3 regions of the Peribacillus sp. NPDC006672 genome follow, and region 2 is predicted to be linked to each of the others. Evidence: riboswitches for the same ligand, from Rfam matches in the RefSeq annotation. Region 2 holds a riboswitch; each other region holds the start of a gene.
What was found. Region 2 has a riboswitch for cyclic di-AMP ahead of ACQKKK_RS25580 (cation:dicarboxylate symporter family transporter). Riboswitches for the same ligand answer to the same signal wherever they lie in the genome.

Region 1 (3,473 bases), on a different contig from region 2:
TTCTTAATTCGGAGTACTTACCTATTTTCTTTTTGCGGATTTACAACGGTTGAATGGTATCTATATACTTCACATTTCAGGAACTTTATCATTATTTCAATGCCTGGCATTTCCAGCATGAGCGTGTTGTTTTTATGTTTTCGACAAGCATTTCCAAAACCCTTTTAAGTGATAAAATTTATTACATATACTGCTTTGAACTACGGTAAACATGAAAAGAAGCAAACCGTGTAAAGGTTTGCTTCTTTTCATTTAGATAATAATGGAAATTACTTTTTCAAATGATAGGGCACTGTCGCAACAACTACATTTCTTCTATAAAGTAAGTAGGCGCGGATCAGTAAACTTGATTGGTTATGAAGAATATTGTGCCAGGCCTTCTTCGGAATGAATTGCGGGATGATCACTGTAACTCTATAGTTGGATTCACTCGCCTTATGTTCAACTGTATCCACAAATTTAGTTAATGGCTGAATGATACTTCTATAATAAGAGTTAAGTGTGACGAGTCTAACATCTGGCTGCCACTTTTTCCATTTTTCTTCAAATTTCTTTTCATCTTCTCTTTCAAAAGCAACATAAACGGCAATGACCTGATGTGCTGATAGAGATTTAGCATAATTTAAAGAGTTCTCAACCACATGAGTTATACCAGCCACAGGCACAATAATGATATTACCTTCTATTGGCAAGATGGGCTCACAAGTTGTAATCCTTAGCTGGTCACCAACTGCTTCATAATGCTTCCTAATTCGATGAAAAATTAATATGATGATAGGTAAAAAAATCAAAACAGGCCAAACGTGAGTAAATTTGGTTAAAAAGAATATCATCGTGACGATAAAACTAATAGTGGCACCAATTGTATTAATGGTTAATTTCATGACCCAGCCTTTTGGCTTTTCGCGAATCCATTTGACAATCATCCCGGTCTGGGAAAACGTAAATGGAATAAATACCCCTACCGCATAAAGTGGAATAAGATTTTCTGTATGTCCCCCAAATGCGACTATTAAGATGATGGATGCAAGTCCTAGTATGATAATTCCATTGGAATATCCTAATCTGTCCCCTCTAATCGTAAACGCCCTTGGTATGAATTTATCTTTTGCAAGATTCACCGCAAGCAAGGGGAAAGCGGAATAGCCAGTATTGGCAGCAAGTATCAGGATCAATGCAGTCGTACCTTGAATGAAGAAATACATGAAATTCCGACCAAAGATTACTTCAGCAATCTGCGAGACGACCGTCACCTTTGCGCTAGGAACAATGCTTAAATAGTAAGCTAAGAATACGATTCCCGTAAATAATACAGCCAGTAAGGAACCCATAGCTATTAAAGTTTTTGCAGCATTATTCGGGGCTGGATCTTTAAAGTTTGGAATTGCATTGGAAATCGCTTCGACTCCTGTCAACGCGGAGCTTCCTGATGCAAATGCTCTTAGCAGTATGAATAAACTGATGCCCGCTACTGGAGTCCCGATTGGCGCGTGTAATTCCGGTGAAACTCCTCCCGTCAGGATCTTGTAAATTCCTACACCAATCAAGATGAACAATGCTAAAACGAATAGATAAACCGGATAGGCCAAAACAGAGGCCGACTCCGTAACCCCTCTTAGATTAAGGATGGTAAGCAAAAATACAAAAATGATGGCTATGACTACATTATATGAATGAAGGCTGGGAAAAGCGGACGTGATGGCATCCGTACCTGCAGAAACACTTACAGCTACAGTTAATATATAATCGACCAATAAGGATCCTCCAGCTATCAACCCTGGATTGATACCTAAATTGTTTTTTGAAACCACATAGGCTCCCCCGCCATGGGGATAAGCAAAAATGATTTGTCTATAGGACAAGATCAAAGCAGCCAACAGTAACAAAACTCCGATGGCGATGGGTATGGAATACCAGAATGCGGCAGCACCGACCGTGATCAGAACGATCAATATTTGCTCCGGTCCATAAGCAACCGAGGACAAAGCATCAGAAGATAATATCGCCAAAGCCTTTGTTTTGTTAAGCTTTTGATCACCTAGTGCATTTGATTTTAAAGGTCTTCCTATCAAAAACCTCTTTATAGAAGATAACATAAGAATCCACCACCATTTTTAAGTTATAAGTTTATGTTACACAGCTATAGTAAAAACCAGAAAAACGGAAAAATGCCTACAAGTCATAACTAAATAGACCTGTAGACATCCATTTTTTTGTCTAACAAGCTCCACCTTCCTTCTCATATAACGCTTACGAGGTTAGCTGTCGGATTCGGACCTAAGAGTAGCCCTACCTTGAAAGGATTCACCCCTTGGATTATAAATAATCCCAATAACGGGTCCCCCGTACCATAAGGTTTAAGCGATTTAGAAATACGAAACTGTTGATTATCATACTCCCGTGAAATGGAAAAGTAAATAAAAATTTTGCACAGTAAAATTTTCATTTATTGTAAGTGAGGCTTTGTTCTGACGTAAATAACATAAGTGATCCAAGCGCATGATTCGAAGGTAGGAAAAAGGTGAATAACTTGTTTAAAAAAGAGAAACTTCCCAATCAATTATTAAGAAATCCATGAACAAAACGGTGATACTTGAGGAAAAGATTACCGAATTACGAAACTGTTTAAATCTCTAATTTATCAACGGTTCACCTTTCTTATTAAACGGATCTGCCCCCATTCGATAGGTTTACAATAAACTCCGTGCTGAAAATCAAAAATTCGCTTCTCGGAATCCACTTTGATTTCCATCCATTTTAAAAGGGGCATTCTTTGATTCTAATTAGTTCCTTCCTTCTTGAATTGTTCCTAAATTGCTTTTTTTAAAGACAAAGTATTTCTGGCCAATATAGTTCAGTACTGTATAAAAGATTGTTCCAATAAGTACAGCCACATTTTGCTGTATGGAAAAATGAACGGATCCTTCCAAGGATTTTGCGATGGCTTGGCCTAAAGAATATGCGGCGGAATAACAAATAAGGATGACGCAAAAGAAACGGGCAGCCCCTCTCCGCCAATCTATATCGCTTCTAAAAGTAAAAGTCCTGTTCAACAGAAAACTCGTTACTGCTCCCGTACCATTGCCGAAAAAGGTCGAGAGCCAGTAAGATAATTCAAGAACATTCATGAGAAAAAGCATGATGGAAAGTCCAACCCCTGTATTGACTATTCCAACCAATAAAAAGCGGATAAAGGAGTTAGTGTGTTTTAGATAGTTTTTCAATACTTGTCCGTTCATTATCTAGTTGCTCCCGTTTTTTTAAATCGAGCGGATTAAATAAATCCAGATCCACAATATATTTAGGCCGGCGTTTAGATTCATTATAGATTTTACCGATATATTCCCCAATCAAGCCGACAGCAATCAACTGAAGTCCGCCGATCAACCATATGGAGGTAATTAATGAGGTCCAACCAGTTTCGGTCTGCCCATAAAACTTTAACCATAAAAAGTATGAACCAAAAAGTAAGC
Region 2 (3,473 bases):
AAGGGAACGAAAATAAATTTTGTTGAACCAGCCATCATCCTGGGCAAGGTACACAAATTGATTATTCAATTTACGGAAAAATGGAGGGTCCAGATGGGTTTTTGCATGCCCTAAATATAAAAGTTCAGCTAATTCCCTTCCATCCAATTCATCCAGCCCTTCCTCTTCTTCAAAATCGATCCAACAGAAATCTCCATATGCCCGGACATTTTCTTTAACGAGCTTTGCTATATCCTCAGATGAAGCGCTATCAAGCAGGACATTCAAATTGTATTCCCCACCATCAAATTGATGTTTCAATAATAAGATGGAATCCAAGGTATATGGCAAAGAATAGACAAATTCGCGAAAATTGAGTCCATTAAAAATGACAAACCGTTCGGAAGCCTGCATATGCATATATAAGATATCATTGTTATCATTCTTCATAACCTGATCCCCTCCGAGCTCTCAATCAATAATGTTATTTTATCAAACTTTTGGGTATTCAAGTAAGTTATATAACCCGGAATATTATTCATCATCTGAATCGTGTAAATAATGTGAATACCTGAACTCTATAATTACCTATAAGGTTAAGGAACGAACACGACAATTTTTAATAATAGTGAAAAACAAAGAGTTGGAGGAATTGACGACGGATAAAATTGAAAAGGTTTTATCATTAATTCTTTTCATGAGGCAACTTGTGGCAATCAGAATTAGAAAAAAACTTATTTCAGGATGATACGATCCTTGATATCGGATGTGGAGCAAACTGCCTTCGCATTGTATAAAAAAGGACTTCAAAGTGGAGCGTGATTAGATTTAACTACTGCCATGATTCAAGAAAAAATATCGCAAGAATATAACCTGGATATCCCCTTTATCCTTGGCAATGCAACGAACCTTTCTTTCAATAAACCACAAACAGGGTTTTCAGTCATCGAGAGCTTTTACCGAAGTGAATTATTCCATGAAAGCGATGATGTCAACGCTTTCTCTTCGGATTGCAGCTGCTGGATCGTTCAAAAATAAGGATACATTTTTCAAACACAAAAAAATCCAGAGTGATATATCACTCTGGATTTTTTGTATTAAGATACTTGTTCTAATTCTTTATCGGAAGGAGGGTTGAATTGACCTTCCCATTTAGAGATGACGATTGCTGCAAGTGAATTACCGATAACGTTTACTACTGTACGTCCCATATCAAGAATACGGTCGATACCGGCAATAAATGCCAAACCTTCAATAGGAATACCAACTGTTCCTAATGTCGCTAAAAGAACTACGAAGGATACCCCTGGTACACCCGCAATACCCTTAGACGTGATCATTAACACTAGCATTAGCGTAATTTGCTCATAAGCACTTAAATCGATTCCGTACATTTGAGCGATGAAGATAGCTGCCAACGCTTGGTATAATGTTGAACCATCAAGGTTAAAAGAGTATCCAGTCGGAATAACAAATGTAGCTATATGTTTCGGACATCCCGCTTTTTCCATTTTTTCCATAAGTTTCGGAAGAACCGCTTCTGAACTCGCTGTAGAGAACGCAAGTATCAATTCTTCTTTTAGAAGTTTAATCAATGTAAAGATATTGAATCCTACAAATTTTGCGATAAGACCCAGAACGACAATTACAAAGAAAATCATTGTTCCGTATACAGAAAGCGCTAACTTTCCTAACGGAATTAAAGATTCCAAACCGAACTTGGAGATGGTCACACCGATTAGGGCAAATACTCCAATAGGAGCAAATTTCATGATCATATTAGTTAGGTAGAACATTCCTTCTGCTGTACCTTGGAAGAAACGGAATACTGGTTTACCTTTTTCACCGATAGCGGCAATACTAAGTCCAAATAATACGGAGAAGAAAATGATCGCTAACATATCGCCTTGTACCATAGCTTGAACTGGATTGGATGGTACAATGTGAACGAGTGTATCTACAAACGATTCATGCTGCTTAGTTTCTGCTGTATCAACATAAGAGGAGATATCAGTCTGTTCCAGCTTATTCATATTTACACCAGCACCAGGCTGGATGATATTAGCGGAAATTAAACCAACAGCAATCGCAATCATAGTTACCACCACAAAGTATGATAGTGATTTAGCTCCTAGTTTACCTACCGCTTTTAAATCACCTACACCCGCAACTGCAACGATAAGGCTCGATACAATGATTGGTACAACAATCATTTTAATCATTCGTAGGAAAATGTCTCCGAATGGCTGTAAAAAGCTTTGGGCCGTCTCATTACCATAAAAAATGGCACCAACGATAATCCCTAGAATTAAACCAATGAAAATTTGGCTTGCTAAACTTAATTTGAACTTCTTCATATACTTTCCTCACCTTCCATAAAGTCTTTGATGCAAAAACATTTTGTCTCGGTAAGGGAAACAAGATACTAATAGAAAGAAAGTAATTTTTCTTTTTTTGAAAAACTCTGTCTTTACGCCGAAAAAAAAGACACTTCATGTGTCGATTTCTTATTGGCGTGAATATTCACACATGTTCCCTTAAAGACGCTGACGAGGTTAGCTGTCGGGTTAGGAATTGGAAACACAAATTGCCCTTTCATTTCTGAATTCACCCCTAGTGGATTAAAATCCACAAAATTGGGTCCCCCGTTCTTGGAATAAGATTAAGCGAGTTAACTTATAATAAAATATTATACTAAAAAGGTTAATCTGTAAATAATTATTCTCGTCCATTTTAGAAAAAATCTTTAAACATGTCTGAATATTCTGTATTCGTGACGATTGTACCTATTATTACACTTCCCGATTTTTACTCATTTAAGCTATATGGATATATAAATAATAACTAATTTGACATCCCCTTTCTTTAAGAAAGAAGCAGTTATTTTTCCAAAATGCCAAGTAATAGATACCTTACTTTTTCCCTAGAGGTGAATTTTTTATAAGTTTTAGTTTTCACTTTTTCAAATTGAATTGGAGTAATAAAATAGGAATGGTTCTTCACTACCCTATTCGGTTCTAGCAGGATGACATCACCTACCGACGGTCCCTTTATGAGTTCTTGCTTACCTTCTGCTTTAAGCCCTTTTGTAATGTAGTGTTTATCGACATAGCCTTTTTTAGTCAATTTGTAGACATACGGATTTTTTTGGTAATGTACTGCCTCTATGGGAATGGAGGGTACACCGGCTTTCTCATTGGTTATTACAGTAAGGTTGACTTTAGATCCCACCAACAAAGATTCGGTTTCTTCACCCTCCGGTTCAATTAAAGCCTGAAATGGAAATCTGTTATCCTTTTTTAGTGAAGGCTCTTCTGCTGGATAGGAATTGATACGGCCTATCGTTCCTTTCAATGCCTTTTTTAAATCAGAGGAACTTGCTTTTATAGTCATGCCCACTTCAGCCTTTTTCATCTCTTCTTCAGAGAAATCACCTTCAATTCCCATGTTTGTTGAAACGATGGATATAATCGGGTTATTCAGGTTTTTATTGA
Region 3 (3,473 bases), on a different contig from region 2:
GGCCGAATATAATCTATGTGCCACGCTCGTTCCGAATCTTCCTAAACCAATCACGGCATATTGTCGTTTTCCCATCTTTTACACTCCTTCATTTATGATTAACCAATCATGATTTTCCCTTTTGGACGACGGAACGGATCTGGCTTACGCCTCATTGCGATAGCAAAGGCAAAAGTCAAAGGACCCACCCGGCCTGCAAACATCGTGAAAATGATGAGCATCCGGCCAACGGGTGATAATTCGGGGGTTAAACCCATTGAAAGTCCCACGGTGGCGAAAGCGGAAGTGGCTTCAAATAAAACCATCAAGAAATCACTGCCGCTTTCAGTGATGGTCAGCAGAATGGTGATGGTTGAAACGATGAATACTCCAATGAATGTAACGGATAATGCTTTAAAGATGGTTTCACTTACAATGCGGTGCCGGAAAAATACCACATCATCCTTTCCTTTAATCTGTGACCAGACCGTTCCGATAAGCGTCGCAAATGTGGTTGTTTTAATCCCGCCGCCAGTCGATCCGGGTGACGCCCCAACGAACATCAAGAAAATGATGAGCAGTACTGTGGGGTGAGTCAAATCAGGGATATTCAGCGTATTGGAGCCTGCCGTTCTTGGTGTAACCGATTGAAATAGAGACGATAACGTTTTACCCATGAAAGATAAAGGCTGCAATGTCTTGGCATTACCGAACTCGAATAAAAAGATTAAAATTGCGCCGGCGATTGTAAGTGTCAAGCTAGTCATCAGAACAACCTTCGTATGTATGGATAAACGATGGGTATCACGATATTCGTATAGTTCATTCATCACGATAAAACCTATTCCGCCAAACGTGATCAGAAAGGCGACCGTAAGGGTTACGAATGGATCCGATACATAAGGGGTCAAACTCTTGAATTCTCCCATTAAATCAAATCCGGCATTATTGAAATTCGATATGGAATGAAAAACCCCGTAATAGATCGCTTTGCCGATTGGCATGTCAAAAGAAAAGCGAATCGATAAGATAAGGGCACCCATGCCTTCAATGATGGACGTGAAAATTAAAAGCCGTTTTACTAACTTGACTATACCTGCCATGGATAGATTATTTAAGGATTCCTGCAAGAGTAACCTGCCTTTTAAGGAAATCCTTTTGCCTAAAAGAAAAAAGAAAAACGTAGCAAATGACATGAATCCTAAGCCGCCTATCTGAATCAGTGTTAAGATGACCAATTCACCAAAGGTGGTGAAAGTCGTTCCCGTATCCACTACGACAAGCCCTGTTACACATGTAGCGGAGGTTGAGGTGAATAAAGCATCCAGAAAAGCAAGACCATTTCCATTTTCAGTGGAAATCGGCAGGGTCAGCAAATAGGCCCCAATAAGTATCAGGGTGGCAAATCCGAGTACAAGGATTTTTGGCGGATCGAACATATTTTTTGCTTTTATCAATTGATCATCCCTACCTAAAAATGACATGTGTAAAACTGTATCTTAACCATTAATCCTTTTAACGAATCTTTTTTAAGCATAATAAAAAGACCTGCGAAAACATCGAACAGCTATTTTGTCACAAAAAGCGTGCAAAAATAAGCTCCTGAAATAGGCGGTCTTATGACCTCCTTCGCTTTAGCCGACGAAGTTAGCTGACGGGTAGGATGGCGAAAGAGCTGATCTCATCCCTTCTGCAAGGCAGAATTAACCCCAAATGATTGGGTCCTCCGTACTCAATTCCCTTGAGTTTAGGCCGAAATGTATTAAATTGATAAACGTATTCTACTCCCATCATTTAGCAGTTGTAAACCCCTAAATTGTAAAAAAATATTTCTTTAACAAAACTGAAAATTTATGTTTTATTTACATTGAAAAAACGTATTGACAAATATTAGTTAGCACATTATGATAGGTTCGATTAATCCGATTATGATAACAGTGTCGGTGTACTTTATTCAACACTTTCAAGCTGAACAGGTCATTGCCAATCAATGTTATTAATATATATATATAAATTATTTTTCTTTTGAAAAGCATAAAGATAAAGAAAAAGTCATTGGATTCAAAATTTAAAGGTTTCAGACATTTTATAAAAAAGGCGGGCAATTATGGAGAAGACGTTCAATAGATATGTTATTAACGCTACAGGCAAGGGTGGCCAGACATATTTAACACAATGCCAGGATAAAGATGCACTAAGGAAATGGATAGCCGATCATGAGGACCAAATCATAATGAATGAGTTAAGGATTACGGATAAGAAAAAGAATCCGTTTTTAAAATTGTTTTCCCTAAAGTAAATCAACTGAATCCAAACATTCATTAGCGGTATTCAATTATGTCATTCCTGTGTCTTTTCCGGGAACGCTGAGCGAAAAATTCATATCTTGTTTTGCTTTCAAACTCATTTAATTTTGAATGAGTTTTTTTGCTTTGAAAATTATAACGTTTACAAAATCAAACCATCAATGTTAAAATTTAGGGGAAATGTGGTTACGATGAAGAAAAAAGTAAATGAAATGCAACTTTCCGGTGAGCTCCGTAAACTGGAAAGGAGTAACGGGTATGTATTGAAGCGCCTCCGAGTATAGGAAGTGAAGGGAGCGCCCATTATAGTGCATAGTCATTGCATGTTGTTAATGCAATACGGCCTAAGATTAATAATGGTGACATATTAATGTGGCACCGTTCTCTTGATCCCGTCCCCAAGACGCATTTCTTGGGGATGGGATTTTTTATTATTTTTATATTTTCTTTCTAAGGAGGAGAAGCGTTGATGTTCAGAAATTCATTAGTATCTTGGAAATATCCTTCCATTCTATTGTGCGGGATTGGGATTTCCAACTTCGGCGCTTGGGTTTATTTCATTGCACTTAATTTAATCGTGCTGGATATGACTGGCTCAGCCTTGGCGGTTGCTGGACTTTATATCGTTAAACCGATGGCTGCCATATTTACGAATGTTTGGGCAGGCAGCGTGATCGACCGGATCAATAAGCGTAATCTAATGATCGCACTTGATCTATTTCGTGCGGTATTGATAGCTTTGCTGCCATTGGCTTCTTCTATTTGGGTCATCTATTCCCTTGTCTTCGTGATCAATATGGCAGAGGCCATGTTTGTAACGACATCAAGGACTTATATAACAAAATTAATCCCCATTGAACAGCGGAAACGATTTAACTCATTACGAAGCTTGATCGATTCTGGAGCTTTTTTGATTGGGCCAGCGATAGCGGGTATCCTTTTCTTAATCGGTACACCGGTTGTTGCTATTTATATTAACGCGGCTGCCTTATTATTATCCGGTATCATCACTCTATTCATGCCTAATCTTGAAAAGGATCATTCCCTTGAAAAATCCAGTCATTACCTGTCTTGGACCATCATGAAAAAGGATTGGGGCATCGTCCTGGATTTCAGCCGGAAATCTTCCTATATCATGCTCATTTATTTCTTATTCAGCTGCATGGTGGTGATGGAAACGGCCATTGA

Region 1: linked by a shared signal. The riboswitch ahead of ACQKKK_RS17730 (APC family permease) and the one ahead of ACQKKK_RS25580 (cation:dicarboxylate symporter family transporter) in region 2 are both predicted to bind cyclic di-AMP.
Region 3: linked by a shared signal. The riboswitch ahead of ACQKKK_RS21375 (TrkH family potassium uptake protein) and the one ahead of ACQKKK_RS25580 (cation:dicarboxylate symporter family transporter) in region 2 are both predicted to bind cyclic di-AMP.

Annotation. Positions count from the first base shown of each region.
Region 1 is NZ_JBNNOR010000010.1:169,327-172,799, reverse strand. Features, by position in the region: gene ACQKKK_RS17730 (APC family permease) at 270-2,096, opposite strand; cyclic di-AMP (ydaO/yuaA leader) riboswitch at 2,232-2,374, opposite strand; gene ACQKKK_RS17725 (GtrA family protein) at 2,784-3,239, opposite strand; gene ACQKKK_RS17720 (glycosyltransferase family 2 protein) at 3,199-3,473, opposite strand, start outside.
Region 2 is NZ_JBNNOR010000031.1:7,984-11,456, reverse strand. Features, by position in the region: gene ACQKKK_RS25585 (hypothetical protein) at 1-429, opposite strand, end outside; gene ACQKKK_RS25580 (cation:dicarboxylate symporter family transporter) at 1,077-2,336, opposite strand; cyclic di-AMP (ydaO/yuaA leader) riboswitch at 2,509-2,658, opposite strand; gene ACQKKK_RS25575 (efflux RND transporter periplasmic adaptor subunit) at 2,860-3,473, opposite strand, start outside.
Region 3 is NZ_JBNNOR010000016.1:61,302-64,774, reverse strand. Features, by position in the region: gene ACQKKK_RS21380 (potassium channel family protein) at 1-75, opposite strand, end outside; gene ACQKKK_RS21375 (TrkH family potassium uptake protein) at 99-1,418, opposite strand; cyclic di-AMP (ydaO/yuaA leader) riboswitch at 1,601-1,743, opposite strand; gene ACQKKK_RS21370 (hypothetical protein) at 2,087-2,278, shown strand; gene ACQKKK_RS21365 (MFS transporter) at 2,755-3,473, shown strand, end outside.